Regions from separate parts of the Streptomyces sp. NPDC002232 genome, predicted to be linked through region 1. Evidence: predicted binding sites of a transcription regulator. Region 1 holds the regulator's gene; each other region holds the start of a gene.

The links. Region 1 encodes HrcA, which represses chaperone genes, less so after heat shock. Its sites were predicted from a motif close to TTNGCACTCNGNNNNNCNGAGTGCNAA; they were not measured.
Region 2: groES (co-chaperone GroES) is a predicted target of HrcA. The motif match lies at 6,109-6,135, and genes of this name have one in related genera.
Region 3: groL (chaperonin GroEL) is a predicted target of HrcA. The motif match lies at 5,028-5,054, and genes of this name have one in related genera.

Annotation. Positions count from the first base shown of each region.
Region 1 is NZ_JBIARV010000002.1:822,876-832,778, reverse strand. It holds gene hemW (radical SAM family heme chaperone HemW) at 1-184, shown strand, start outside; gene ACFYXU_RS10575 (DUF3097 domain-containing protein) at 937-1,740, opposite strand; gene ACFYXU_RS10570 (MBL fold metallo-hydrolase) at 1,860-2,588, opposite strand; gene hrcA (heat-inducible transcriptional repressor HrcA) at 2,738-3,757, shown strand; gene dnaJ (molecular chaperone DnaJ) at 3,758-4,894, shown strand; gene ACFYXU_RS10555 (nitronate monooxygenase) at 5,178-6,260, shown strand; gene ACFYXU_RS10550 (16S rRNA (uracil(1498)-N(3))-methyltransferase) at 6,257-7,000, shown strand; gene ACFYXU_RS10545 (hypothetical protein) at 7,040-7,423, opposite strand; gene ACFYXU_RS10540 (ATP-binding protein) at 7,490-8,839, shown strand; gene ACFYXU_RS10535 (tetratricopeptide repeat protein) at 8,836-9,903, shown strand, end outside.
Region 2 is NZ_JBIARV010000001.1:951,258-961,160, forward strand. It holds gene ACFYXU_RS04255 (ABC transporter substrate-binding protein) at 1-283, shown strand, start outside; gene ACFYXU_RS04260 (carbohydrate ABC transporter permease) at 288-1,232, shown strand; gene ACFYXU_RS04265 (carbohydrate ABC transporter permease) at 1,229-2,080, shown strand; gene ACFYXU_RS04270 (hydroxyacid dehydrogenase) at 2,098-3,117, shown strand; gene ACFYXU_RS04275 (ester cyclase) at 3,169-3,867, shown strand; gene groL (chaperonin GroEL) at 3,956-5,581, opposite strand; gene groES (co-chaperone GroES) at 5,701-6,009, opposite strand; gene ACFYXU_RS04290 (hypothetical protein) at 6,156-6,428, opposite strand; gene ACFYXU_RS04295 (polysaccharide deacetylase family protein) at 6,425-7,327, opposite strand; gene ACFYXU_RS04300 (SAM-dependent methyltransferase) at 7,458-8,648, shown strand; gene ACFYXU_RS04305 (hypothetical protein) at 8,587-9,252, opposite strand; gene ACFYXU_RS04310 (RNA polymerase sigma factor) at 9,307-9,903, opposite strand, start outside.
Region 3 is NZ_JBIARV010000001.1:1,310,841-1,320,743, reverse strand. It holds gene ACFYXU_RS06045 (hypothetical protein) at 1-1,387, opposite strand, end outside; gene ACFYXU_RS06040 (glucosyl-3-phosphoglycerate synthase) at 1,426-2,394, opposite strand; SAM riboswitch class I at 2,544-2,690, shown strand; gene thrC (threonine synthase) at 2,684-3,991, shown strand; gene ACFYXU_RS06030 (MoaD/ThiS family protein) at 4,030-4,308, shown strand; gene ACFYXU_RS06025 (cold-shock protein) at 4,707-4,910, shown strand; gene groL (chaperonin GroEL) at 5,219-6,847, shown strand; gene ACFYXU_RS06015 (SRPBCC domain-containing protein) at 7,161-7,631, shown strand; gene ACFYXU_RS06010 (class I SAM-dependent methyltransferase) at 7,641-8,396, opposite strand; gene ACFYXU_RS06005 (transporter substrate-binding domain-containing protein) at 8,622-9,353, opposite strand; gene ACFYXU_RS06000 (alpha/beta hydrolase) at 9,578-9,903, shown strand, end outside.

The DNA of each region.
Region 1 (9,903 bases):
GCTCGAACTCAGGCTGCGCGAGGGCGTCGAGCTGTCGCTCCTGCGGCCGGCGGGCCTCGCGGCCTCGCGCAAGGCCCTGGAGGACGGGCTGCTCGACCCCCGGTCGTACGGGGAGGGGCGGGCGGTCCTGACGCTGCGGGGGCGGCTGCTGGCCGACGCGGTGGTCCGAGACCTGGTGGACTGAACCGGGCGCGGTCGGGGGCCGGCGCGTCACTGGTCGCCGGGGGCGCGCGCCTAGCCGGGACGACGCCCTACCGGCCCCGTTGCGGGCCGGGCCCCCGCCGGGCCCCGTTGTGGGCATGCGCTCCCGCCGGGCCCCGTTGTGGGCCCGCGCTCCCGCCGCCCCCCGTTGTGGGCAGGCGTTCCGCAAGGGGCGGAACGGGTGGGCACAACGGAACGGCGCCCTTGCCGGCGCCAGAGGCTCCTGTGCCTGAACCCGCACCGACAAGTGCCCGTCACCAGGGGTGCGGGGCCGGGCCCAGATCGCGGAGGCGCCGCTCAGCGCGCCGTCCCGTGTGCCCACCCGTCCCGCCCCAGCGGGACGATTGCCCACACGGGCGTGGGCGACGGCCCACGACGGGCGCGGGTGAAGGCGCGTGCAGGCGCACACGGGGCGTGGGCGATGGGCACCGGTTCCGCCGAGGCGTGGGTCCACGCGCGCGCCGCCCCGCCGACGCGCGCGTCTCAGGGGTGCCGCCCCCACCGAGGCGCGGGACCGCGCAGGTGGCGGGACCAGGTGCCGTGAGGGTGCGGGACCGAGCACGTGGTGGGACCAGGCGCTGTGAGGGCGAGGGACCGCTCACGGGACGGGACCAAGTGCCGTCAGGGCGCGGGACCGCGCGCGTGGCGGGACCGGGTGTCGTAGGGGCGCCGGCGGCGGCCCTACGCGGGCGCGGGCTCCGCCTTAGCCGGAGCCCCACCCCGGCGCGGGCGACGCTAAGGCGCTGTCACGAAGTCGATCAGTTCTTCCACGCGGCCCAGGAGCTCCGGCTCCAGGTCCTTGTACGACGTCACGCGCTTCAGGATCGCCTGCCAGACCGCTCCCGTGTTGTCCGACGGCCAGCCGAGCGCCCGGCAGACGCCCGTCTTCCAGTCCTGGCCCCGGGGGACCGCCGGCCAGGCCGGGATGCCCAGGGAGGACGGCTTCACCGCCTCCCAGACGTCGATGTACGGATGGCCGACCACCAGGACGTCCGGGGACGTCACCCGCGCGGCGATCCGTGACTCCTTCGAGCCCGGCACCAGATGGTCCACCAGGACGCCGAGCCGGGCGTCCGGCCCCGGACCGAACTCCGCGACGATCGCCGGCAGGTCGTCGACGCCCTCCAGGTACTCCACGACCACGCCCTCGATGCGCAGGTCGTCGCCCCACACCCGCTCGACGAGCTCCGCGTCGTGGCGGCCCTCGACGTAGATCCGGCCCGCCCGCGCCACGCGCGCGCGGGCGCCGGGCACGGCCACCGAGCCGGAGGCCGTACGGCTGGGGCGCGCGGGCGCCGACACGGGCCGCACCAGCGTCACGACCCTGCCCTCCAGGAGGAAGCCGCGCGGCTCCAGCGGGAAGACCCGGTGCTTGCCGAAGCGGTCCTCCAGGGTCACCGTGCCCGCCTCGCAGCGGATCACCGCCCCGCAGAAACCCGTCCCGACCTCCTCCACCACGAGATCGGGGTCGGCCGGGACCTCGGGAACGGGGGCCGACTTCTTCCAGGGCGGGGTCAGATCCGGGTTGTAGCTGCGCACGGGCTCGATCCTGTCCAGGACGCGGGGCGGGGACTCTGCTGGGGTCCGGGGGGCCGTCCCCCGGGCGGCGCGGCCGAGGCGGAGTCAGATCCGTTCCGCGGCCGCGCATTTCGGCGACGCTACGACACCTCGAAGCGGCGTGCCAGTTCATCGCGCTGGGCCCGCACGAACGTGGCGTCCACCACCGCGCCGTGCCCCGGTACGTACGCCGCCTCCTCGCCGCCCAGGGCCAGCAGCCGGTCCAGCGCGTCCGGCCAGCGGGACGGGATCGCGTCCGGGCCCGCCTGCGGCTCGCCCGACTCCTCCACCAGGTCGCCGCAGAAGACCACCTCGCGCGCGCCCGGGACGCAGAGCGCCAGGTCGTGGCCCGAGTGGCCGGGGCCCACGTTCGCCAGGAGGACCTGGCGGTCGCCCAGGTCGAGCGTCCACTCGCCCGAGACGACGTGCCGCGGCGCCACGAGGACGTCCGCCGAGGCCTCCGCCGCCTCCGCGTCCAGGCCCTGCGCCACGGCGTCCGCGCGCAGCTCCTCCCGGGCCCGGGCCCCGCCCAGGAGGTCGTCCGAGCCGACCGCGCCGAAGACCTCCGCGCCCGCGAAGACCGCCGCGCCGAGGACGTGGTCGAAGTGGGGGTGACTGAGTGCGATGTGCGTCACCTTCCGGCCGCCCGTGAGCGCCGAGATCTGCGACCGCAGCTCGGCGCCCTCGGCGAGCGAGGCCCCCGTGTCGTACAGCAGCACCGCCCGTGAGCCCAGGACCAGCCCGACCGTGGCGTCCCAGACCGGCAGCCGGCGCCGGCCCACCCCGTCCGCGAGCCGCTCCCATCCGTGCGCTTCCCAATCGATGTCCATGGGGCGACGCTAACGGGTGCGGGCGCCGCCTCCTTGCCAGGAGCGATGCCCGCCGCCGTACACTGGCCGGGGGATCGCTGGCACTCGGACAGGGCGAGTGCCAAAAGCGGAGCAACCGGAACGACGACGACAGCTGGAGGTGCGCCACGATGCTCAGCGAACGCAGGCTGGAGGTCCTGCGCGCCATCGTCCAGGACTACGTCGGGACGGAGGAGCCCGTCGGCTCCAAGGCGCTCACCGAGCGCCACAAGCTCGGCGTCTCGCCCGCCACCGTCCGCAACGACATGGCGGTGCTGGAGGAGGAGGGGTACATCGCCCAGCCCCACACGAGCGCCGGGCGCATCCCCACCGACAAGGGCTACCGGCTCTTCGTCGACCGGCTGGCCGGCGTCAAGCCGCTGTCGACGCCCGAGCGGCGGGCCATCCACAACTTCCTCGACGGGGCCGTCGACCTCGACGACGTCGTCGGGCGCACGGTGCGGCTGCTCGCGCAGCTGACCCGTCAGGTCGCCGTCGTCCAGTACCCCTCGCTGACCCGTTCGACCGTCCGGCACGTGGAGCTGCTCGCGCTGGCCCCCGCCCGTCTGATGCTCGTCCTGATCACCGACACCGGCCGGGTCGAGCAGCGCGTCGTCGACTGCGCCGCGCCCTTCGGCGAGACCTCGCTCGCCGACCTCCGGGCCCGGCTCAACAGCCGGGTCGTCGGCCGCCGGTTCGCCGACGTGCCGCAGCTGGTGCAGGACCTCCCCGAGTCCTTCGAGGAGGCCGAGGACCGCGCCACGGTCTCGACCGTGCTCGCGACCCTCCTCGAAACGCTCGTCGAGGAGCACGAGGAGCGGCTGATGATCGGCGGCACCGCCAATCTCACCCGCTTCGGACACGACTTTCCCCTGATGATCAGGCCCGTCCTGGAAGCTCTGGAGGAGCAGGTCGTGCTCCTCAAGCTGCTCGGCGAGGCGAAGGAATCGGGCATGACCGTACGGATCGGGCATGAGAACGCCCACGAGGGGCTGAGCTCCACGTCCGTCGTCTCGGTCGGCTACGGTTCGGGCGGCGAGGCAGTCGCCAAACTCGGCGTGGTCGGACCGACCCGCATGGACTACCCCGGAACGATGGGAGCGGTACGCGCAGTGGCACGTTACGTCGGACAGATCCTGGCGGAGTCGTAAGTGGCCACGGACTACTACGCCGTGCTCGGCGTGCGCCGCGACGCTTCCCAGGACGAGATCAAGAAGGCGTTCCGGAGGCTCGCGCGCGAGCTGCACCCGGACGTCAATCCCGATCCGAAGACGCAGGAGCGCTTCAAGGAGATCAACGCCGCCTACGAGGTCCTCTCGGACCCGCAGAAGAAGCAGGTCTACGACCTCGGCGGCGACCCGCTCTCGGCCTCCGGCGGGGGCGGCGCGGGCGGCTTCGGAGCCGGTGGCTTCGGCAACTTCTCCGACATCATGGACGCCTTCTTCGGCACGGCCTCGCAGCGCGGACCGCGCTCGCGCACCCGCCGCGGCCAGGACGCCATGATCCGTCTGGAGATCGACCTCAACGAGGCGGCCTTCGGCACGACCAAGGACATCCAGGTCGACACGGCGGTCGTCTGCACCACCTGTTCGGGCGAGGGCGCCGCACCCGGCACCTCCGCCCAGACCTGTGACATGTGCCGCGGCCGCGGTGAGGTCTCCCAGGTCACCCGGTCCTTCCTGGGCCAGGTCATGACCTCCCGGCCCTGCCCGCAGTGCCAGGGCTTCGGCACCGTCGTCCCGACCCCGTGCCCCGAGTGCGCGGGCGACGGCCGGGTCCGGTCCCGCCGCACCCTCACGGTCAAGATCCCGGCCGGCGTCGACAACGGCACCCGGATCCAGCTCGCGGGCGAGGGCGAGGTCGGCCCCGGTGGCGGCCCCGCCGGCGACCTGTACGTCGAGATCCACGAGACGCCGCACGAGACCTTCCAGCGGCGCGGGGACGACCTGCACTGCACGGTCACCATCCCGATGACGGCGGGCGCGCTCGGCACGAAGGTGCCGCTCCAGACCCTCGACGGCGTCGAGGAGATCGACATCCGTCCGGGGACCCAGTCCGGCCAGTCGATCCCGCTGCACGGGCGCGGCGTCACGCACCTGCGGGGCAACGGCCGGGGCGACCTGATCGTGCACGTCGAGGTGACGACCCCGGGCAAGCTGGACGCGGAGCAGGAGCGCCTCCTGCGCGAGCTGGCCAAGCTGCGCGGCGAGGAGCGGCCGACCGGCCAGTTCCAGCCGGGGCAGCAGGGGCTGTTCTCGCGGTTGAAGGACGCGTTCAACGGGCGCTAGGCGTTCGGCCGGGGGTCCGGGGGTCGTCCCCGGGTCAGCACCGTCAGCCGGGGCAGCAGGGGTTGTTCTCGCGGTTGAAGGACGCGTTCAACGGGCGCTAGGCGTTCGGCCGGGGGTCCGGGGGTCGTCCCCGGGTCAGCACCGTCAGCCGGGGCAGCAGGGGTTGTTCTCGCGGTTGAAGGACGCGTTCAACGGGCGCTAGGGGCTTGTACGTGAAGGAAGGGGCGGCACTTCGGTGCCGCCCCTTTCCCGTGTCTCGGCCCGCTCATGACACGATGCCCATATGTCCACCACCGCACTGAACGATCTCTCTCGGTTCCCGATCGTGCAGGCCCCCATGGCGGGTGGCGCCTCCTGTCCCGAGCTCGTCGGTGCCGTCTGCGAGGCGGGCGCCCTCGGCTTCCTCGCCGGCGGGTACAAGACGGCCGGGGGCCTCTACCAGGAGATCAAGCGGGTCCGCGGGCTCACCGCACGCCCCTTCGGGGTCAACCTCTTCATGCCGCAGGACGGCCGGCCCGCCGACCCCGCCGCCGTCGAGGTCTACCGCCACCAGCTCGCCGGCGAGGCCACCTGGTACGAGACCCCGCTCGGCGAGACCGACGACTCCCGCGACGACGGCTACGACGGCAAGCTGGCCATCCTCCTGGAGGACCCGGTCCCCGTCGTCTCCTTCACCTTCGGCTGTCCCGCGCCCGAGACCTTCCACGCCTTCGACCGCGTCGGTACGTACACGATCGTCACCGTCACCTCCGCCGAGGAGGCCCTCGCCGCGCAGCTGGCCGGGGCCGACGCCCTCTGCGTCCAGGGCGTGGAGGCCGGCGGTCACCAGGGCACGTACCGCGACGACCCGGCCGACGAGGGCGCCCCCGGCACCGGGCTCCTCACCCTCGTCACCCAGGTCCGCGAGGCCGTCGCACTGCCGATCGTCGCCGCCGGCGGGATCATGCGCGGCGCGCAGATCGCCGCCGTCCTCGCCGCCGGTGCCGACGCCGCCCAGCTCGGCACCGCCTTCCTCTGCTGCCCCGAGTCCGGCGCCCACGCGCTGCACAAGCGGGCGCTGACGGACCCGCTCTTCACCCGGACCGCCCTCACCCGGGCCTTCTCCGGGCGCCCGGCGCGCGGCCTGGTCAACCGCTTCATGCGCGAGCACGGGCCGTACGCCCCCGCCGCCTATCCCGAGGTCCACCACCTCACCACCCCCCTCCGCAAGGCCGCCGCCGCCGCGAACGACGCCCAGGGCATGGCCCTGTGGGCCGGCCAGGGCCACCGCCTCGCCCGTGAACTGCCCGCCGGGCAGCTCGTCGAGGTGCTGGCGGCCGAACTCGACACCGCCCTCTCCGGGCTCGCCCACAGGAGCGACTCATGACCGCACCCGTCTTCGTCGTCGACACCGTCCCCGGTGCCGGGAGCTTCCTCCTGGAGGGGCCCGAGGGGCGGCACGCCGTCTCCGTGAAGCGGCTGCGCGCCGGGGAGGCGCTGGTGCTGGCCGACGGGCGGGGCCGCTGGGCCGAGTGCGTCGTGGTCTCCGCCGAGGGCAGGGACGAGCTCACCGTGCGGGTCGACGAGGTCCACGAGGACCCCGAGGAGGAGCCGCGCATCACCGTCGTCCAGGCCCTCCCCAAGGGCGACCGGGGCGAACTCGCCGTCGAGACCATGACGGAGACCGGCGTGGACGCGATCGTGCCCTGGGCCGCCTCCCGCTGCATCACCCAGTGGAAGGGCGACCGGGGCCTCAAGGCGCTCGCCAAGTGGCGGTCCACCGCGCGCGAGGCCGGCAAGCAGTCCCGCCGCACCCGCTTCCCCGAGGTCGCCGAGCTCATGTCGACGAAGCAGGTCGCGGCACTCCTCGCGGACGCCGACTTCGCGGCCGTCCTGCACGAGGACCGCGACCACCCCAGCGGCGCCCTCGCCACCGCCGAGCTGCCCGCCCGGGGCACGGTCGTGCTCGTCGTCGGCCCGGAGGGCGGGGTCTCCCCGGACGAGCTCGCCGCCTTCGAGGCCGCGGGGGCGAAGCCGTACCGCCTCGGCCGCAGCGTGCTGCGCACCTCCACGGCCGGTACGGCGGCGACCGCGCTGGTCCTGGGCCGCACGGGCCGCTGGAACTAGCCGTACGGGCCGCTGGAGCCAGGGCGTGTCGTCACACGCTTAGGAGAGCTCCTGCCGATCGGGCCCGCCGAGCGGCGTCCCGCCCGTCAGGGCGTCGAAGAGCGGCCAGGCGTCCACCTCCCGCACGCCGTGCTCGTACGGGAGGACGCCCCGGGCCGTCGCCAGGTCGAGGAGCCGCCTGATCACGCCCGGCTCGTTCAGGTTGAGGTGCCCGCCGGCGGCGGCCACCTCGCCCGCGCCGTACGGGAAGCCCGCCGTGACGCGGCCCGGGCCGCTCTCGAACATCAGCCGGAGCAGGGCGCCGCGGGCTTCGGCCCGGCGCAGCGTCACACAGGTGCGGCAGCCGGGATGCGTGTGGCCGACGTTCCACAGCCAGACCTGGCCGTCCACCGTCAGCCGGCGCGGTGCGCGGGCCCGTCTCACGCACCGCAGCCTACGAGGCGGCCACCCGCTGGACGGGCGGCGGGGCGGCCTTTCTAGGCTGACCCCATGGCCGACGAGTCCCCTCTCATCCGCAGTCTGCGCGCCGCCGTGGCCGCCGCCCCCGGTGACGTGCCCCTGCGCCTCCACTTCGCCGAGCTCCTCCTCACGGAGGGCCGCAACGACGAGGCCGTCGCGGAGGCGGCCGTCGCGCTCCAGCACGCGCCGGGCGACGCGAACGCCCGCGCGCTGATGGTCCGGGCGATGGGGATGCCCCCGGCATCCCCGCCCACGCCCCCGGCACCCGCCCCCGAGGCGCCCGCACCCGCCCCCGAGGCGTCCGCGCCCCGGCCGCCCGTGTCACCGGCCTCCCCGGAGACACCCGCCGACGCCGCGCCCCCGGCTCCCGAGACGCCCGCCCCCTCCTTCGACTGGGACGCCGCCGAGCAGCAGGTCCAGGACCTCGTCGGGCCCCGGTTCCTCGACGAGCCGCAGGCCGACGGAGCCGAGGGGACCGCCGGGGACGCGGACGCCTGGGACGTCGACGCCCCCGGGGCCGTGCGCCTCGCCGACGTCGGCGGCATGGAGGAGGTCAAGGAGCGCCTGGAGGCCGCCTTCCTCGCGCCCATGCGCAACCCCGAACTGCGCAGGCTGTACGGCAAGTCGCTCCGCGGCGGCCTGCTGCTCTACGGCCCGCCCGGCTGCGGCAAGACCTTCATCGCCCGCGCCGTCGCCGGCGAGCTCGGCGCCAACTTCCTCACCGTCTCGCTCTCCGACGTCCTCGACATGTGGATCGGCGCCTCCGAGAAGAACATCCACGACATCTTCGAGACCGCCCGCCGCCAGGCGCCCTGCGTCGTCTTCCTCGACGAGCTGGACGCCCTCGGCGCCAAGCGCTCCCGCACCCACCACAGCGGCCTGCGTAACGTCGTCAACCAGCTCCTCACCGAGCTCGACGGCATCGCGAGCGGCGCCGGGAACGAGGGCGTCTTCGTGCTCGCCGCGACCAACGTGCCCTGGGACGTGGACATCGCGCTGCGCCGCCCGGGCCGCCTCGACCGGACCCTGCTGGTGCTGCCGCCGGACGCCGCCGCCCGCGAGTCGATCCTCCGCTACCACCTGCGGGAGCGCCCCATCGAGGCCGTCGACCTCGGCAAGCTCGTCAAGGCCACCGAGGACTTCTCCGGCGCCGACCTGGCCCACGTCTGCGAGTCGGCCGCCGAGGCCGCGCTCCTCGACTCCGCCCGCACCGGCTCCGTACGCCTCATCACCACCAAGGACCTGCTCGGCGCGGCCCGGCAGATCAAGCCGTCCACGGAGCCCTGGTTCGCCGCCGCCCGGAACGTCGCCATGTTCGCCAACGAGGGCGGTCTGTACGACGACCTCCTCGCCCACCTGAAGCGGAAGCGCAAGCTGTGACGGCCTCCACCCTGCTCGCCCGCGCCGAGGCGCTCTACGAGACCGGGCGGTACGCGCAGGCCGGAGAGCTCGTCGCCCGGCACCTGGCGGGCGACCCCGAGGACGCCGAGGCGCTCGTGCTGCTCGCCCGCTGCCACCACCGGGCCGGGGACCGGGCCGCCGCCCTGGAGGCCGTCGACCAGGCACTGCGGGCCGAACCCGAGCTGCTCGGGGGCTGGCTGATGCGCGTCCACGTCCTCCTCGCCGCCCAGCGCCACCAGGAGGCCGAGGCCACCGCCCGGCACGCCGTCGCGCTCGCCCCGCAGTACTGGGGCAGCCACTACGCGCTCGGCAGCGCCCTGGTCGAGCACGCCGAGCACGCCCGTACGCCCGCCCGGACCGTCGAGGCCTACGAGGCGGCGCGGACCGCCGTCGGCCTCGCCCCCGAGGAGGACTCCGCCCACTTCCTCGTCGGCCTCACCGCCCAGCGTCGCGGCGACCACGCCACCGCCCAGCGGGCGTACGAGACGACCCTGCGCCTCAACCCGCAGAGCAGCGAGGCCCACAACAACCTCTCGCTGCTGCGGCTGCGCCGCCGCTGGTTCCGGCGCGGGGCCTGGACCCAGGCCGCGGAGGGCTTCGTCGCCTCCGCCGCGCTCGACCTCCAGGACCGCAAGGCCCGCTACAACCTGGAGGCCATGGCCTGGAACACGGCCGCGGGGGCCCGCTGGGTCGCCCTCGTCGGCTTCCTGACCTCCGCCGTCTCCCTCGCGGCCGTCCCCGACCGGGCGACCTGGTCCGACGCGGCCGTCCCGCTCCTGGTGGGCGCGGCCGTGATCCTCGGCGCCTGGGGCGGCTGGGCGGTGTGGATGGCCCGCCGGGTGCCGCCGAGACTGCGCCGGCCGATGCTCCTCGTGGCGCGCAACTGCGGCCCGGTGCTGTTCATGGCCGGGGCCGTCGGGCTCCTCGGCCTGTACTCGCTCGTCGCGCTGGCCCTGTGGTCCTTCGACTCGGGTCTGGTGAGCGCCCTGGGCACCCCGCTCTTCTGGGCGGTGATCATCACGTACTGGGTGAGCCGCACGGCG
Region 2 (9,903 bases), on a different contig from region 1:
CAGCGCCTTCCCGGCCGCCGCGAGCCTCCGCCCCGTCGCCAAGCAGGCCTTCGACGCGAGCTTCTACGGCGGGCAGGACATCTACGCCCTCTTCGAGGCCTCCGGCGCCTCCATCAACCCCCACTGGTCCTGGGGCCCGACCACCGGCACCACCAACACCGCGATCAAGGACCGCTTCGGCAGGATCGCCCCGGGCGGGCCCGGCATCGCCGACGCCGTCAAGGGCGGCCACGACGCCACCGTCGCCGAGCTCACCAAGCGCGGCCTGAAGGTCGAGGGCTGACCCGGTGAAGGCCCGCACCCGCGCCGCCACGCTCCTGCTGACCCCCTTCTTCGTCCTGTTCACCGCGGTGATGGTGGTGCCGATCGGATACGCGGTCTGGCTCAGCCTCTTCACCGAGAAACAGTCCGGACTGGGCTTCGGGGGCACCGAGACCCTCTTCACCGGCCTCGACAACTACACCGCGGCGCTGGGTGACCGGGCCTTCGTCGAGGGCTTCGGCGTCCTCCTCGGGTACTGCCTGCTCTACATCCCGCTGCTGCTCGCCGGGGCCCTCGGTCTCGCCCTCCTCCTCGACTCGGCGCTCGCCCGCGCCCGCCGCTTCTTCCAGCTCGCGCTCTTCCTGCCGCACGCCGTGCCCGGCATCATCGCCGCGCTGATCTGGGTCTACCTCTACACGCCCCAGCTCAGCCCGGTCGTCCAGGCCATGGAGGCCGGAGGCGTCGGCTTCGACTTCTTCTCCCCCGAAGGCACCCTGCCGTCCGTCGTGAACATCGCCCTGTGGGAGTGGCTCGGCTACAACATGGTCATCTTCTACGCCGCCCTCCAGGCCATCGACCGCTCCGTCATCGAGGCGGCCACCGTCGACGGCGCCGGGGCCTGGCGGATCGCCTTCGCCATCAAGGTCCCGCTCGTCCGGGCCTCGATCGCGATGGTCGGCCTCTTCACGGTCATCGGCTCCCTCCAGCTCTTCACCGAGCCGCTCATCCTCAACAAGGGCACCGGCTCCGCCGTCACCTCCACCTGGACGCCGAACATGTACGCCTACACCGCGGCCTTCGACCGCAACGACTACGGACTCGCCGCCGCGGCCTCCGTCCTCCTCGCCCTGACGGCCGCCCTGCTCTCCTTCGCGGTGACCCGGCTGACCGGCCGCCGCAAGGCCGGCACGGCACGCCGCCCGGCCCCCGCGCGGCGGACCGCACCGGCCCGGAAGGAGCAGCCGGCATGAGCACCCGCTCCCCGCAGCGATGGCTCTCCGGGGCGGCCGTCAACGGCGCCCTCGTCCTCGCCGTCGTCTACATGCTCTTCCCGCTGGTCTGGCTGCTCACCGCCGCCACCAAGGACGCCGGAGGCCTCCTCGCCGGAGACGCCTTCTCCTTCGAGGGCTTCGACCTCGGCGGCAACCTCTCCCGGCTCGCCGAGTACAACGACGGCATCTACTTCCGCTGGTACGCCAACAGCCTCCTCTACGCGGGCCTCGGCGCCCTCGCCTGCTCGCTGGTGAGCGTCGCCGCCGGATACGCCTTCCACGTCTACGACTTCCGGGGCAAGGAGAAGCTCTTCGGCCTCGTCCTCCTAGGCGTGCTCGTCCCCACCACCGCGCTCGCCCTGCCGATGTACCTCCTCGCCAGCGAGGTCGGCATCGTCAACACCTACTGGGCCGTCCTGATCCCCGTCCTCGTCAACCCCTTCGGCGTCTACCTCTCCCGGGTCTTCTGCGCCGGCTACATCCCCGACGAGGCCCTGGAGGCCGCCCGTATCGACGGGGCGGGAGAGATGCGGGTCTTCTGGTCCATCGGCCTGCGCATGGTCATGCCCGGCTTCGTGACCGTCTTCCTCTTCCAGTTCACCGCCGTCTGGAACAACTTCTTCCTCCCCCTGGTGATGCTCTCGGACCAGAAGCTCTTCCCCGTGAGCCTCGGCCTGTACGCGTGGAACAGCAACGCCCACGCGGAACCCGACTACTACCCCCTCGTCGTCACCGGATCCCTGCTCGCCGTCGTCCCCCTCGTCGTCGCCTTCGTCTCCCTCCAGCGCCACTGGAAGGCCGGCCTGACCGCCGGCAGCGTCAAGTGAGGAGCACAGGTACCACGATGCACCCGACCACTGACAACCGCCCCACCGTCCTCCTGGCCATGGGCCCGGGAGTCGACGGACGCCTCCTCACGGACGCCCACCGCACCCGCCTCGCCGCACTCGCGGACACCGACCCCCGGCTCGTCGCCCACGACCTGACCGGCCCGGACCCCCGCGTCACCGCCGCCCTCGCCGGGGCCGAGATCCTCCTCACCTGCTGGGGAGCGCCCCCGCTCACCGCCGAGGTCCTCGACCGCGCGCCCCGGCTGCGCGCCGTCGTCCACGCGGCCGGCTCGGTCAAGCACCACGTCACCGACGCCTGCTGGGAGCGCGGCCTGCGCGTCACCTCGGCCGCCGCGGCCAACGCGCTGCCGGTCGCCGAGTACACGCTCGCCGCGATCCTCTTCGCCGGGAAGCGGGTCCTGCGCTCGGCCCAGCGGTACGGCGAACTCCGCACCGACCACGCCTGGCTGGAGGAGTCCACCACCTGGGGCAACTACCGGCGCACCATCGGCATCGTCGGCGCCTCGCGCATCGGCCGCCGGGTCGTCGACCTGCTGCGCCCCTTCGACGTCGAGATCCTGCTGTACGACCCGTACGTGGACGTCCCGCCGCCCGGCGTGGAGCTCGTGGGCCTCGACGAACTGTGCGCCCGCAGCACGGTCGTCTCGGTGCACGCGCCCCAACTCCCCGCCACGTACCGCATGATCGGCGCGGCCCAGCTGGCGGCCATGCCGGACGGAGCGACCGTGATCAACACGGCCCGGGGCTCCCTCGTCGACGAGACGGCGCTGCTCCCCCACCTCGTGTCGGGCCGCCTCCACGCGATCCTCGACGTGACCGACCCGGAACTCCCACCCCCGGACTCCCCGCTCTACACCCTCCCGAACGTGCTGCTCACCCCGCACGTCGCCGGCTCCCTGGGCAACGAACTCCACCGCATGGCGGACCAGGCCCTGGACGAGGTGGCGCGCTACGGCCGGGGGGAGCCCTTCGCGGAGGAGGTCCGGGCGTCGGACCTGACACGATCGGCCTGACCGGTCCATCCCGCCTAGACTGGAGAGGTCCTACCTGGTTCGGGAGGCGTCATGACATTCGTGCAGATCATCGACTGCAGGACGAGCCGGATGGAGGACCTGAACCGGCTCATGGACCGGTGGGTCGAGCAGACCGAGGGGCGCAGGACCGCGACGCACAGCATCGTCGGCAAGGACCGCTCCGACGCCTCGCACGTGGTGGAGATCGTCGAGTTCCCCTCGTACGCCGTGGCCATGCGGAACTCTCAGCTCCCCGAGACCGACCGGATCTTCCGGGAGATGGTGGCGCTCTGTGACGAGATGCCGACCTTCACCGATCTGGACGTGGTCCGGGACGAGCAGATGTACAAGGCGGCGTCCCGGCGGTACCTGGAGCTGATCGCCGCGCCCGGGGAACTCGCGCCGCTCGACGAGGTACTGGCCGAGGGGTACCACGACCACGATCCGACCAGCCCGGCCGACTCGGTCGGCATGGACGCGGTGCGGCGCGAGGCCGAGATGTGGCGGGCCGCGTTCGACTTCTCCTTCACCGTCGAGGACCAGATGGCCGACGGCGACCGGGTCTGCACCCGCTGGACGTGGAACGGCACCCATGTCGGCGACTTCATGGGGCTCCAGCCGACGGGGATGGAGGTGAGCATGACCGGGATGCTGGTCCAGCGCTTCCGGGAGGACGGCAAGGCCGTCGAGGGCTGGTGGATGTACGACATGCTCGGGCTCATGGGGCAGCTGGGGGCCGTGGAGGGCTAACGACACCCCGGGGGAATCCCCTGGAACGCACCGAGGCCCGGTGCCCCCGCGACGGGGGTACCGGGCCTCGGTGGTTCGGTCAGCTGCCTCAGTGCGAGTGGCCGTGGCCGCCGTGGCCGTGGTCCGCCGGCTCCTCTTCCTTCTTCTCCACCACGAGGGTCTCGGTGGTGAGGAGGAGGGAGGCGATCGAGGCGGCGTTCTCCAGGGCGGAGCGCGTCACCTTCACCGGGTCGATGACGCCGGCCTTGACCAGGTCGCCGTACTCGCCGGTCGCGGCGTTGAAGCCCTGGCCCTTGTCGAGCTCCGCCACCTTCGAGGTGATGACGTAGCCCTCGAGGCCGGCGTTCTCGGCGATCCAGCGCAGCGGCTCGACGGCGGCGCGGCGGACGACCGCGACACCCGTGGCCTCGTCGCCGGTCTTGTCGAGGTTGCCCTCGAGGACCTTGACGGCGTGGACGAGCGCGGAGCCACCACCGGAGACGATGCCCTCCTCGACCGCGGCGCGGGTCGCGGAGATGGCGTCCTCCAGACGGTGCTTCTTCTCCTTCAGCTCCACCTCGGTGGCGGCGCCGACCTTGATGACGCACACGCCGCCGGCGAGCTTCGCGAGGCGCTCCTGGAGCTTCTCGCGGTCCCAGTCGGAGTCCGTGGACTCGATCTCGGCCTTGATCTGGTTGACGCGGCCCTGCACCTCGGACGAGTCGCCGCCACCGTCGACGATGGTGGTGTCGTCCTTGGTGATGGTGACGCGGCGGGCGGTGCCGAGCACGTCGAGACCGGCCTGGTCGAGCTTGAGGCCGACCTCCTCGGCGATGACGGTCGCACCGGTGAGGGTGGCGATGTCGCCGAGCATGGCCTTGCGGCGGTCACCGAAGCCGGGGGCCTTGACGGCCACGGCGTTGAAGGTGCCACGGATCTTGTTGACGACGAGGGTGGAGAGCGCCTCGCCCTCGACGTCCTCGGCGATGATCAGCAGCGGCTTGCCGGCGCCGGCCTGGATGACCTTCTCCAGGATGGGCAGCAGGTCCTGGATCGAGGAGATCTTGCCCTGGTTGATCAGGATGTACGGGTCGTCGAGGACGGCCTCCATACGCTCCTGGTCGGTCACCATGTACGGGGACAGGTAGCCCTTGTCGAAGGCCATGCCCTCGGTGAAGTCGAGCTCCAGGCCGAAGGTGTTGGACTCCTCGACGGTGATGACACCGTCCTTGCCGACCTTGTCCATCGCCTCGGCGATGAGCTCGCCGACCTGCTGGTCCTGCGCGGAGAGCGCGGCGACGGCGGCGATGTCGGACTTGTCGTCGATCGGGCGCGCGGTGGCGAGCAGCTCCTCGGAGACGGCCTTGACGGCGGCGTCGATGCCCTTCTTCAGGGCGGCCGGGGAGGCGCCGGCGGCGACGTTGCGCAGACCCTCGCGGACCAGGGCCTGGGCGAGCACGGTGGCGGTGGTGGTGCCGTCACCCGCGATGTCGTTGGTCTTGGTCGCCACCTCCTTCACGAGCTGGGCGCCGAGGTTCTCGTACGGGTCCTCGATCTCGACCTCGCGGGCGATCGTGACACCGTCGTTGGTGATGGTGGGGGCGCCGAACTTCTTGTCGATGACGACGTTGCGGCCCTTGGGGCCGATCGTCACCTTCACCGTGTCGGCAAGCTTGTTGACGCCGCGCTCAAGGGCGCGACGGGCGTCCTCGTCGAACTTCAGGATCTTCGCCATGGGAGCGGTTCAGCCCTCTCGGAATCGGGTGGAACGAACCGCGCCCCGGGGCGCCTGGGAAAGGGGCCTCGGGGCGCAGCTCAAAGCATCTGCTTCAGGTACTTCGGTACTTCGGTGAATTACTTCTCGACGATCGCGAGCACGTCGCGAGCCGAGAGGACGAGGTACTCCTCGCCGTTGTACTTCACCTCGGTGCCGCCGTACTTGCTGTACAGCACGATGTCGCCGGTCTTGACGTCGAGCGGCAGACGCTCGCCGTTCTCGAAGCGGCCCGGGCCCACGGCCAGGACGACGCCCTCCTGGGGCTTCTCCTTGGCGGTGTCCGGAATGACCAGGCCAGAGGCGGTGGTCTGCTCGGCGTCGAGCGGCTGGACCACAATGCGGTCCTCGAGCGGCTTGATGGCAACCTTGGAGCTGGTGGTCGTCACGATCCGACCTCCCCCTTCGGAGATCTCACGGGGTTAACTGTCTGAGGTGGCGACCAGGTGGATCCGTCGTCGCGGGTGCCGGACCTGCCCGTCGCTGTGTTGGCACTCTCCAGTGGGGAGTGCCAGAGCCGAGACTATGACCGCGATTAGCACTCGGTCAAGCGGAGTGCCAATTCCTCGCTCTGTGGCGTGACCGTACGGGGTGCTCCCACCCCCGCGCAGGTCTTCGCGTCCACCGCCGCCCGTACGGGTCCGGCCGACGCGGGCCCGGGACTCACCCGCTCCGCGGCCTTCCGGCCGAGCCGTTCGATCGGGTCGACGGAGGAGGCACAGGCGGTGAGGACGGTGAGGGCGGCGACTGCGAGGAGGGCGGCCGCCACGGCCGGGACGGCGGCCCGGAGGCCCGGCCCGGTTCTCACACGTAGTCCTCGAGCTTCGCGACCGCGTACCCCTTGGACGTGATCACGTTCATCACCCGGCGGATCATGTCGGGCATGGTGCCCTTCCAGTCCTCCTTGCCCCGGAAGTGCGTGAGCACGATGTCGCCGGGGTGCAGGTCCTGGTCCCACTCGCGCCACTCCATGTGGTCGGGGAAGGCCTCGGCGGCCCAGAGCGGGACGGCCTTGACGCCGCAGGACCGGGCGGCGCGCAGGGTGTCCTCGTTGTAGTTGCCGTAGGGCGGGCGGAAGAGCGAGGGGCGCTTGCCGAACTGCTTCTGGATGATGTCCTGCATCCCGCAGATCTCGCGCTTCTGCGTGCCGTACGAGAGCGCGGGCAGGTAGCGGTGGTTGAGGGTGTGGTTGTTCAGGGTGACGCCGTTCTTCTGCATCCCGGCGAAGTAGCCGTAGTCGTCGTTGACGACGTAGTCGCTGAGGAAGGCGCTGTAGGGGATCCGCAGCTCCTTCATCATCCGCAGCAGCTCGGGGTCCTTGTCGGAGCCGTCGTCGATCGTCAGGAAGACGACCTTCTCCTTGGTCGGCACGGTGGTGAAGACGGGCGGGAGCCCCTCCCCGTCGGTCTCGAAGCCCTTGCGGGTGGTGATCTTCGGCTTGGTGACGGGCGGGGCGGGCGCTTCGAGCGGGGGTTTCGCGAGGCCCCACTTCTTGGCGGCGACCACGCGGGCGGCACGCTGGGCGCGGACCTTCTCCAGGTACGCGTTCAGGGCGCCGGCGGCGGGGGCCTGCTGTCCCGCGGCGGGGGCGGGGGCGCCGCGCGGGGGTTCGGCGCCGCCGGAGCAGGCCGTGGCGGCGGAGGCGAGGGCGGCCACGGCGAGCGCCGCACCGAGGGTCCGACGGGAGCGACGCGCGCCGTTTGCCATCATCTGTTCCTTTTGTCGTACGAGCTGCATGGCGCCGCATCCTGTCAGCGCGAGAGCCCGTTCCGGGGCGCGACACCGCCGTACCGCGTCCACCGTCCCCCGGCCGGCCCACTGCCTCCCAGGGCCCAGAATGGGACGGGTGAACGACCTCGCCTCCTTCGCCGCCCTGCTCGCCCCCGAGGGGCAGGCGCTCCTCGCCGCCCTGCGCGACTACGACCCCGCCCAGGAGCTGGCGGTCGCCTCCCGGCTGCGCCGCGACCACCCCGCCGAGCTCGTGAGCGCCGCCCTCGGCCAGGCGCGGCTGCGGCAGCGGGCGGTGGCGAAGTTCGGCGCCGAGGACGCGTACCGGATGTACTTCACGCCGCACGGCGTCGAGCAGTCGACCCGAGCCCGGGTCGCCGCCCACCGGGCGACCCGGCTGAAGGCGCTGGGCATCGGCCGCGTCGCGGACCTCTGCTCCGGGATCGGCGGCGACGCGATCGCGCTCGCCCGCGCCGGGATCTCCGTCCTCGCCGTCGACCGGGACCCGCTGACCGCCGAGACCGTCCGCGCCAACGCCGCCGCCCTCGGCCTGGCGGACCTCGTCGAGGTGCGGTGCGCGGACGTCACCGAGATCGACACCAGCCCCTACGACGCGGTCTTCGTCGACCCCGCGCGGCGCGGCGGCCGGGGCAGGATCTTCGACCCCGAGGCCTACTCACCGCCGCTGTCCTGGGCGATCGGGGCCGCCCGCCGGGCCCCCGTCGCCGCGCTGAAGGTCGCGCCCGGCATCCCGCACGAGGCGGTGCCCGAGGAGGCCGAGGCCGAGTGGATCTCGGACGGCGGCGACGTGAAGGAGGCCGTGCTCTGGTTCGGCACGGAGCCGGGCGCCCGCCGGGCCACCCTGCTGCCCTCCGGCGCGGGCCTCCTGGGCCGGGGCCTGCCCGACCCGGCGGTCCGCCCGGTCGGCCGCTACCTGTACGAGCCGGACGGCGCCGTCATCCGCGCGCACCTCGTCGCCGAGTTCGCCGAGGAGCTGGACGGCGGCCTGATCGACGAGACGATCGCGTACGTCACGGCGGACGCCCTCGCCTCCACCCCGTACGCGGCCGCGTACGAGATCACCGACGAACTTCCCTTCAACCTCAAGAAGTTGAAGGCCCTGCTGCGGGAGCGCGAGGTCGGCACCCTCACCGTGAAGAAGCGGGGCTCCGCGGTCGAACCCGAGGAGATCCGGCGGAAGGTGAAGCCGAAGGGTCCCAACGCCGCGACCGTGCTGCTCACTCGGGTCGCGGGCGCCCCGACGATGCTGATCGGCCGGCCGGCACACGGGGGCCGTTGAGCCGCAGCGCGAAGCGGAAGTGGCCGACGGCCTTCGCCAGGCCGGTGAGACCGGTGACCCAGAGGATCAGGGCGGCCCCCATGCCGTACGCGACGAAGCCGTAGCCGTCGTCGGGGCCGGCCCCCGCCGGGACCGCGAAGCCCAGCCAGAGACCGACCGCGCACAGCGCGAAGGACACCAGCAGCCACACGGCGCTGAGGACGGGGGCGCGCAGCCGGGCGTCCGTCGGCCCGTGCCGGTCGAGGGCCGCCCACAGGGCGAGGCGCTCCCGCACGATCCGGTCGCGGCGCAGGCTACGGACGGTCAGCCACACGGCGGGGACCAGGACGCCGATGCCGGGGATCGCCGCGAAGAGCCCCAGCATCGCCGTCATCGGGTCGGCGAGCGGCGCGCCGAGCGCGGTGACGAACACGCCGACCAGGGACCAGCCCAGTTCGATCAGCAGGAACCAGAGCAGGAAGAGCGCGAGCCGCCCGCCGCCCATCAGCCGCCCGCCGAGCGCGTCGAGCGCCGTCGCCCGGTCGGCGAGCAGGGCCTCCCGGTCGGGCCAGCTGCGGAGCTCGACGGGCGGGGGCGGGGGCGGCAGCGGGGTGCGTGGGGACATGTCCAGCACCCTAAGGCGGCCCCGTCCCGGGAGGACCGGGCGCCCCCGACTCCCCTACGGGCCGACCGCGTTGCGGGCCCGGCCGAGGAGCAGGGCCCGCTCGCTCTCGTTCCTCGTGAGCGCGGCCGCCCGCTCGAACTCCGCGCGCGCCTCCGCCGTCCTGCCGAGCCGGGCGAGCAGGTCGCCGCGGACGCTCGGCAGCAGGTGGTAGCGGGCCAGGGCCGGTTCGGCGGCGAGGGCGTCGACGAGCGGGAGCGCCGCCGCGGGGCCCTCGGTCATCGACACGGCGACCGCGCGGTTCAGCTCGACCACCGGGGACGGCGCGAGGGTGCCGAGCCGTCCGTACAGCGCGGCGATGGTGGCCCAGTCCGTGGCCTCGTACGAGGCGGCCCGCGCGTGGCAGGCGGCGATCGCGGCCTGGAGGGCGTACGGGCCGTAGGAGCGCCCGTCCCCGGCCCGTCCCAGGGCGGCGAACCCGCGCCGGACGAGCAGCCGGTTCCAGCGGCTCCGGTTCTGGTCGGCGAGGAGCACCGGTTCACCGCCGGGGCCGGTCCTGGCCGCCGTCCGGGAGGCCTGGAGTTCGAGGAGCGCGGCGAGGCCGTGGACCTCGCTCTCCCCCGGCATGAGGGCGGCCAGGCCCCGGGCGAGCCG
Region 3 (9,903 bases), on a different contig from region 1:
CTCCCCGCGGGCCCGGGGCCGGGGCGGCGGGGGGCTGCGGGGAGGAGGGAGCGGTGGCCGGGGCCGCGGGGGAGCCCGGGGCGGATGCCGGGACGCCGCGCGGGGCGCTCGGCTTCGGGGAGGGGTTCTTCGGGTCCGGCTCGGGCTCCTCGCGGGCCGGGCCGGGGCCCGTCGGGGTCGGGACCGGGGCCGCCGGCCGGGGCGGGGCGGGCAGGGCGCTCTCCCGCTCCGTGGGCGCCGTCCGGGGGGTCTCCAGGTCCGGGACCGGCACCGAGAGGGCGAGCGCGGTCGGCACGTACGGGTCGCCGCCGGTCGTGAAGGCGAGGTCGGCCGTGGTCGCGCCGGGCTCCACCACGCCGGCCGGGACGTCGAAGGTCTTGGCGTCGACGCTCAGGTTGTGCGCGAGCCGCGGGGAGAGCGCGCCGTCGTTCTCGCCGGAGAAGAAGTTGTCGGTGTCGCCGGTGCGGGGCGCGAGCACGGTGCGCCCGTTCACGAGGAAGCGGTCGCCCGGCGTGCTCCGGTCGCCCCCGTACGCGGTCACGCCCGCCCGCACCGTGCCGGGCGCCCGGTGGAAGCCGTCCACGGTGATCGTGGTCGCCGGGGACTCCGGGCGCTGGAGGACGTGCCCGCCGTAGAGGCGGACGTCGCGCCGCTCGGGGGCCTTCACCGGGTCCGGGCCCGGGAAGGCGTGGACGACCGTCAGGGACCAGCCCGCCGCGCAGCCCTTGCCGCTGGGCGCCCACACGTTGCCGACCGCCACCCGCACGTCCGTCCCCGAGACGCCCGCGAAGGCGGCGGTCACGTCGGACTCGCCCGTGTAGTAGTGCGGGCCGGCGGTGTCGGCCGGGTCGGCGACCACGCTGTCGAGGGAGACCGGGACCGCCGCCCCGGACCCCACCCGGAGCACCGGAGCCGTCGTCGTCGGGTCGCCGGGGGACCGCCCGGCGTCCGCGCCGGAGGAGCCGCAGCGCTTCAGCGGCGCGCCGCCCGGGCCCCGGTACGTGCCGTCGTTGCCGCCCCAGGAGAGGCGGGCGTACGCGACCCGGGCGCCCGCCGGGATCCGCACGTGCCCGGTGCTGGAGCCGAACGCGGTGCTCCCGGTGCCGGCCGCGTCGATCCGCCGCGTCACGAAGGTGTCCTCGCCGTCCGGGCCCCGGCCCGAGGTCGCCGCCGCGCAGCGCGCCGCCGGGCCGGCCGGGGCGTCCGGACAGCCCACGACCGTGTTGCCGATCGTGGTGAAGTCGCCGTACAGCGACGCGGCGTACCGCAGGCCGAAGGGCTCGATCACGTCCGCCGCGGCCGGGACGGTCGCGGCGGACACGAGCGAACCCGCCGTGAGCCCGAGGGCCGCGAGCACCCGGCCCGGGTGAGGAAGTCTGAAGCGCATAAAAGGGCAATTTATGCAAAACAGATCATCACAGGACGTTACGCCACGCGGCGCCGCGCGTACTCCGTGACCTCGGCCATCGGCGGCCGCTCCTCGGTGTCCACGGGGTACGTCGTCGGCTCGAAGCCCTTCTCGCCCCGCTCGAACTGCGTCAGCACCGGCCGAACCAGATGCCCCCGGGAGAGCCGCAGCTGCGCCGTCCGGTAGATCGCCGCCGCCATCCGGCCCAGCGCCAGACCGTCCTGGTGCCGGTGCTTGCGCACCCCCACGTCCACCTGGGCCAGCGCGTCCAGGCCCACCGTGTGCAGGGCGTCCACGAGCAGTCCAAGCTCCACCCCGTAACCGACCGGGAAGGGCAGCCGTTCCAGCAGCGAGCGCCGCGCCGCGTACTCGCCGCCCAGCGGCTGCACGAAGCCGGCCAGCTGCGGCCAGTGCAGATTGAGCAGCGGCCGGGCCACCAGCTCCGTCACCCGGCCGCCCTGGCCGGGGGGCCTGCCGGAGGCGGGCCCGTCGATGTCCGGGCCGAAGGGGCGGTCGTACATCGCCTTCACGAAGTCCACGTCCGGGTCGGTGAGCAGCGGGCCCACGATCCCCGTCACGAAGTCCGCCGAGAAGTCCCGCAGGTCCGCGTCCACGAAGCACACGACGTCCCCGCTCGTCACCATCAGCGACCGCCAGAGCACCTCGCCCTTGCCGGGCACCGCCGGTATGCGGGGGAGTATCGCGTCCCGGGCGACCACCCGGGCGCCGGCCGCCGCCGCGACCTCCGCCGTGCGGTCCGTGGAGCCCGAGTCGATCACCACCAGCTCGTCGACGAGCGGCACCGCCTCCGTCATCAGCTCGCGCCGGATCACGGAGACGATCTCCCCGACCGTCGCCTCCTCGTTCAGCGCGGGCAGGACGACGCTGACCGTCGTGTTCCGCTTGGCGGCGAGCACCCGGTCGAGCGGGCGGTCGGACACCGACCAGGACCGCCGGGCCAGCCAGCGCTCCACTTCCTCCAGCACGTGATCTCCATCTCGCGGTTCGGACGGCCGGTCCAAGGTTCCGGGCCTTCGGTTACAGTCTTGAACAACGCGGATGCCCGATGCACGTCGGGGTGCCGACCGCGTCGGAGCGCAGGAACGAAAGTCCACCACGCTTCACAATCGAATACCGCTCATCCAGAGGGGCAGAGGGAAACGGCCCGTTGAAGCCCCGGCAACCCTCCAGTCGGTTCGTCTCGTACTCCATCGAGGCCCCCGGCTAGGGAAGGTGCCAAATCCGTCTCATGGCGAAAAATTCGTCATGGGAAAGATGAGGAGAAAGGGCCTCGCCTCCATGGCTGTTCAGACCGTCGCACCCACCAACGTCGACCTCGGTCCCGCGTCCGGGCTCTCCTGTCGCGAATGCGGTGAAGTCTTCCCGCTCGGCCCGATCTTCGCCTGCGAGCTCTGTTTCGGACCGCTCGAAGTCGCGTACGACCTCCCCACCGGTGACCCCGAGGCGCTGCGCAAGCAGATCGAGGCCGGCCCCGCCAACATCTGGCGCTACGCCCCGCTGCTGCCCGTCCCGGCCGACGTCGCCGAGAAGCCGAACCTGAACCCCGGCTGGACCAAGCTCGTCCAGGCCGACAACCTCGCCGCCGAGATCGGCGTCGCCCCCGGCAAGCTCTTCGTCAAGGACGACTCCGGCAACCCGACCCACTCCTTCAAGGACCGGGTCGTCGCCCAGGCGCTCGAAGCCGCCCGCGCCTTCGGCTTCACCACCCTCTCCTGCTCCTCCACCGGCAACCTGGCCGGCGCCGTCGGCGCCGCCGCCGCCCGCGCCGGATTCCGCTCCTGCGTGTTCATCCCGCACGACCTGGAGCAGGGCAAGGTCGTCATGGCCGGCGTCTACGGCGGTGACCTCGTCGCCATCGAGGGCAACTACGACGACGTCAACCGCTTCTGCTCGGAGCTCATCGGCGACCCGCTCGGCGAGGGCTGGGGCTTCGTGAACGTCAACCTCCGCCCGTACTACGGCGAGGGCTCCAAGACGCTCGCGTACGAGATCTGCGAGCAGCTCGGCTGGGTCATCCCCGACCAGCTCGTCATCCCGATCGCCTCCGGCTCCCAGCTGACCAAGATCGACAAGGGTCTCCAGGAGCTCATCAAGCTGGGCCTCGTCGAGGACAAGCCGTACAAGATCTTCGGCGCCCAGGCCGAGGGCTGCTCCCCGGTCTCCGCCGCCTTCAAGGCCGGGCACGACGTCGTCCGCCCGCAGAAGCCGAACACGATCGCCAAGTCGCTGGCGATCGGCAACCCGGCCGACGGCCCGTACGTCCTGGACATCGCCCGCCGCACCGGCGGCGCCGTGGAGGACGTGAACGACGAGCAGGTCGTCGAGGCCATCAAGATCCTCGCCCGCACCGAGGGCATCTTCGCGGAGACCGCGGGCGGCGTGACCGTCGGCGTCACCAAGAAGCTCGTCGAGGCCGGTCTCCTCGACCCGGACCTGACCACCGTCGTACTCAACACGGGCGACGGACTCAAGACCCTGGACGCGGTGGCCGACACCTCTCAGGCGACCGTCACCATCCGCCCGAGCCTGGACGCGTTCCGCGACGCCGGCCTGGCCGTCTGAGTCCGTCCGCCCCCTGGCCCACCGAAAGGTTTCCGAACATGGCCGTGAACGTCCGCATCCCCACCATCCTCCGCACCTACACGGGCGGGCAGTCCGAGGTCCAGGCCGAGGGCGCGACCCTCGCCGAGGTCATCGCGGACCTGGAGAAGAACCACACGGGCATCGCCGCCCGCGTCCTGGACGACCAGGGCAAGCTGCGCCGCTTCGTGAACGTCTACGTCAACGACGACGACGTGCGCTTCGAGCAGGGCCTGGAGACGGCCACCCCGGCCGGCGCGGGCGTCTCGATCATCCCGGCCGTCGCCGGCGGCTGCTGAGCCGCACCGGCTGTCCCGTCTTTCTCGAATTGCCCCTTCCGCGTCAATAAGCGGAAGGGGCAATTCTGCATGGTTGAGCGCGGTAGAGTTGGGGAAGTCCCCTCCGCTGCTCATGCCGGTCGCATATGAGAATGCGTCCCCGCACGACAAGAAGCAGCCAAAGTACCTGCGCCTTGTGTACGTTCTGCGCGCTTTGCCGGGCCCGACTTGCCCCGTAATTCCGGGGATTATCCCCAATTCCCCTTTCCAGGGCGCCCAGAATTCTCGGTCGAATGACCTGTTGCAGAGGGCAGTTGGGCAGATACATTCAGCGGCGGTCGACGCGTTCCGGCGCAGGGTCTGACCCGGGTCCGCGAGGTGCGGTTCCCGCGCAAGGGCCAGTAATAGGGGAGTTAGGCATGGCTCAGGGCACCGTCAAGTGGTTCAACGCGGAGAAGGGCTACGGCTTCATCGCGGTAGACGGTGGTGCGGATGTTTTCGTCCACTACAGCGCGATCCAGATGGATGGCTACCGCAGCCTCGAAGAGGGCCAGCGGGTCGAGTTCGAGATCTCGCAGGGCCAGAAGGGTCCGCAGGCGGACATGGTCAAGCTCGCCGTCTGAGCGCGGCGCGATCGGCCACCGACGCAACGCCGTCGAGGGGTCCGCATCCCTGAGGGGATGCGGACCCCTCGTGCGTTCCCGAACCTCGGCGGAGAGGTGCCCGATCCACGAGAGTCGCTTGCACTCGCATGGGTCGAGTGCTAATCATTGGCGTTAGCACTCGGAAGGTGAGAGTGCTTACGAGGATCGGGCAGACGAGGCCCGCGGCCAGGTGGGGCAAGGAACCATCGGGCACGCAGGCCGTCCGTCGCGGGCGTCGGCGCGGTCCTGGAGCGTTATCCACCCCATGTCCGGGAGGACCACTTCACATGGCCAAGATCATCGCGTTCGACGAGGAGGCCCGGCGCGGTCTCGAGCGCGGCATGAACCAGCTCGCTGACGCCGTCAAGGTCACCCTCGGCCCCAAGGGCCGCAACGTCGTCCTCGAGAAGAAGTGGGGCGCCCCCACGATCACCAACGATGGTGTCTCCATCGCCAAGGAGATCGAGCTCGAGGACCCGTACGAGAAGATCGGCGCCGAGCTGGTCAAGGAAGTCGCCAAGAAGACGGACGACGTCGCCGGCGACGGTACGACCACCGCCACCGTTCTCGCCCAGGCGCTCGTCCGCGAGGGCCTCCGCAACGTCGCCGCCGGCGCCAACCCGATGGCCCTCAAGCGCGGCATCGAGAAGGCCGTCGAGGCCGTCTCCGGCGCCCTGCTGGAGCAGGCGAAGGATGTCGAGACCAAGGAGCAGATCGCTTCCACGGCCTCCATCTCCGCCGCCGACACCCAGATCGGCGAGCTCATCGCCGAGGCGATGGACAAGGTCGGCAAGGAAGGCGTCATCACCGTCGAGGAGTCGCAGACCTTCGGTCTGGAGCTCGAGCTCACCGAGGGCATGCGCTTCGACAAGGGCTACATCTCGGCGTACTTCGCCACCGACATGGAGCGCATGGAGGCGTCGCTCGACGACCCCTACCTCCTGATCGTCAACTCCAAGATCTCCTCCGTGAAGGACCTCCTTCCGCTCCTGGAGAAGGTCATGCAGTCGGGCAAGCCGCTGCTGATCATCGCCGAGGACGTCGAGGGCGAGGCCCTGTCGACCCTGGTCGTCAACAAGATCCGCGGCACCTTCAAGTCCGTCGCGGTCAAGGCCCCGGGCTTCGGCGACCGCCGCAAGGCGATGCTGAACGACATCGCCATCCTCACGGGCGGCACGGTCATCTCCGAGGAGGTCGGCCTCAAGCTCGAGAACGCGGGCCTCGACCTGCTCGGCCGCGCCCGCAAGGTCGTCATCACCAAGGACGAGACCACCATCGTCGACGGTGCCGGTGACAGCGAGCAGGTCGCCGGTCGCGTGAACCAGATCCGCGCCGAGATCGAGAACTCCGACTCGGACTACGACCGCGAGAAGCTCCAGGAGCGCCTCGCGAAGCTGGCCGGCGGCGTGGCCGTCATCAAGGCCGGTGCCGCGACCGAGGTCGAGCTCAAGGAGCGCAAGCACCGCATCGAGGACGCCGTTCGCAACGCGAAGGCGGCCGTCGAGGAGGGCATCGTCGCCGGCGGCGGCGTGGCCCTGCTCCAGGCCTCCTCGGTCTTCGAGAAGCTCGAGGCTGACCTGGCGGGCGACGAGGCCACCGGTGCCAACATCGTCAAGCTGGCGCTCGAGGCCCCGCTGAAGCAGATCGCGGTCAACGCCGGTCTCGAGGGCGGCGTCGTGGCGGAGAAGGTCCGCAACCTGCCCGTCGGCCACGGCCTGAACGCCGCGACCAACGAGTACGTCGACCTCATCGCCGAGGGCATCATCGACCCGGCGAAGGTCACGCGCTCCGCGCTCCAGAACGCCGCGTCGATCGCCGCGCTGTTCCTCACCACCGAGGCCGTCATCGCCGACAAGCCGGAGAAGGCCGCTGCGCCGGCCGGCGGCGGCATGCCGGGCGGTGACATGGACTTCTGATCCCCCGGGATCGGCGGTTCATCGCTGAACGCGAACGAGGGCGGCACCCCCACCGGGGGGTGCCGCCCTCGGGCGTTGCGGGGGCCGGGCCTGCCGCGCGCGCACGCGGGGGTCCCGGCGTACGCGCTCACGGGGTCCCGCGTCCGTGCTCAGGCGGGGTCCGTCGTCCGTGCTCACGCGGTCCGGCGCACGCGCCAGGGCGGAGGTCTCGGCGTACGCGCGCTCACGCCGCTCCGGCGCACGCCGCTCATTCGCTTTATGGGGGTACCGGGGCGATCCTGGAAACGCGCCCCCGCGCGAAGGGAACGGAGCCATGGTCACCCTGCTCACCACGCCGGCCGACCGGGAACTGGTCATCACCCGCACCTTCGGCGCCCCGCCGGCCCGCGTCTGGGAGGCCTGGACGCGGCCCGAGCACGTGCGGGCCTGGTACGGGGTGGCGGCGCTGACCACCACGGTCGTCGACATGGACCTGAGGGCGGGCGGGGCCTGGCGCTGGGGACAGCGCGCACCGGACGGCCAGGAGATCGTCTTCTCCGGGACGTACGTGGAGGTCGTCCCGGTGGAGCGGCTGGACTACACGGAGCTCTTCGAGCAGATGCCGGGCGCCGAGCCGGTCCGCGTGACCCTGACCTTCGACGCGACGCCCGACGGCGGCACGGCCCTGACCAGCACGTCCCTCTGGCCCTCGAACGAGTCGAGGGACCAGGCGCTGGCGGCGGGCATGGAGGCGGGGGTGCGGGAGCAGTACGACCGGCTGGCGGAGCACCTGGCGGGGATGTAGCCCCCGGGGCTACGGGCGGCGGAAGAGGCCCGTCCAGAGGAAGGACTCGCCGAAGGCGGGGGAGTCCGCGTCCTGGGCGCGCATGCGGCGGAGTTCGATCTCGGTGAGGCCGGCCCCGGCCGGGTCGGCGAAGAGCGCCCGGAGCGCGGTGTCGGTGTAGGCGAGTCCGCCTTGCAGCCCGCCCCGCCGGTAGAACTCGGCGTCGGGGAGCTCGGAGCCCATGCCGCCCTCGCCGGCCGCGAACGCGGTGAGCGCGAGGTGGCCGCCGGGGGCGAGCGCCCGGTCGAGCAGGGCGAGGTAGCTGACGCGGCGGTGCGGCGGCAGGTGGTGGAAGCAGCCGGAGTCGTGGATCAGGTCGTACGGCCCGTCGAGAGGGGCCGTGAAGGCGTCCGCGCACAGGAAGCGGACGTTCTCGGCGCCCGTCGCGGCGGCCCGTTCCTCCGCCCAGGCGACGGCCGTGGGCGAGAGGTCGACGCCGGTCACGTGGAAGCCGGCCGACGCGAGGTGGAGGGCGTTGCGGCCGGGCCCGCAGCCGAGGTCGAGGACCTTGCCGCCGGCCGGGAGCAGTCCCCGCTCGACGTACGAGAGGAGGTTCTCGTCGGGCTTCGCGACGAAGAACGGCACGGGCTTGTCCCGGTCCGCGTAGAACCCGTCCCACCACGCGGCCCCGCCCTCCGTCCACCGGTCGGCGCCGGGCGGGAACAGGCCGTCGAGCAGGGTGAGTACGTCGTCGATCGTGCGGATGTCGCGGTGCGTGGCGTCCAAGTGGATCTCCCCTCCGAGTCCCTCAAGATTACCGGCAGTTGAGATAAAAGCCCAGGTCAGAGATGGTGTGCGGAGGTTCCGTGCGGGCGCTGGGCGGGCCGTGGCGGGGCGCCTGGCGCCCTGGGGCGGAAGGGGCGCGCGACGGCCCCGGAGCGTGCCCCCAGGACCGGGAAGGCCCCTTCCCGGCGTTCGCCGAGCCCGGTTTCCGCACCCGCGAGGAGGCCGTCAGGCCTGCGGGGCCAGGAGTTCCGGGTCCTGGCCCGAGCGGCGCAGGGCGTTCGCGACGAAGCCGTTCGCCTTCAGTTCCTCCACCGTGGCGCGGAGGAACGCGACCGTCTCCGGGCGGCGGTCCACCGTCGTCCCGACGGCCTGCCGGATCTCCATGAACCGGCCCTCGATCAGCCGGACGTCGGGGTGCGCGGCGGCGTACGCGGTGAGCGGCTGCCGGATCCCCGCGCCGGCCTCCAGGTCCTCCGCCCGGAAGGTGTCGACGCCCTCCTCGCCGCGCACCACGGTCGCGTGGGCGAGGCTCCGCGACAGGAACAGGTCGTAGGCGGAGCCCTTCTTGACCCCGATCCGTACGCCCGGCGCGTCCACCTCCTCGACGGTGGTGAGCGCCGAGTCGCGCGGCACGGCGTACACGCCCTCGATCACGACGTACGGGGCGGTGAACGCGACCTCCGTCTCCCGCGCCGGGTCCACGGCGAGGAAGCAGAGGTCGGCCCGGCCCTCCGCCATGGCCTCGAAGGACTTCCGCGCCGCGTCGAAGCAGAGCAGCTCGACGGGGAGGCCGAGCCGCGCCCCGAACTCCCGCGCCAGGTCCACGGTGATCCCGCCCGGCGCCTCGGGGGTGCCCTGCGCGAGCACCGGGTTCCCGAGGTTGACGGAGGCCCGGAGGACGCCGGTGGGGGCGAGGTCGGCGGCGACGGCGGGGTGCGGTGTCGTGGTGGTCGTCATGGTCGGAGTCTAGGCAGGGGGAGGGACGGGGGCGGGTGGGGTGTTCGGCCCGGGGCGGTCGGCCGGGACCGGGCGGGGGTGCTCCGCCCGGGCGGTCGGCCGGGGCGGTCGCCGTCCTCCGGGGGACGCGGTGAACACCCCCCGTCCGGCCGGGGGTTGGCCCCAGCTCCGACCCGCCTGTCTGCCGGATGGGGCCCGGGTGCCGGGTCCGCGAGGCTGTGCGCATGACGACGAACCGTGGACGCAAGGCCCTGATGCTCACCCTCTCCGCCGCCGCCGTGGCCGGTGTCGCCCTCGCCGGCGGCGGGGCCGCCCCCGCCGCCGCTGCCGACGGACTGCGCTGGGCCGCCTGCGACCCCGCCGTGAAGCCGCTGCCGGGCCAGCAGTGCGCCACGCTCACCGTCCCCCTCGACTACGCCGCCCCGGACGGCGAGCGGATCGGGCTCGCCGTCGCCCGGCTGCCCAGCACCCGGCCCGAGGCCCGCCGCGGGACGCTCATGGTGATCCCGGGCGGCCCGGGGAGCTCCGGCGTGCAGCGGCTCGGGCAGAA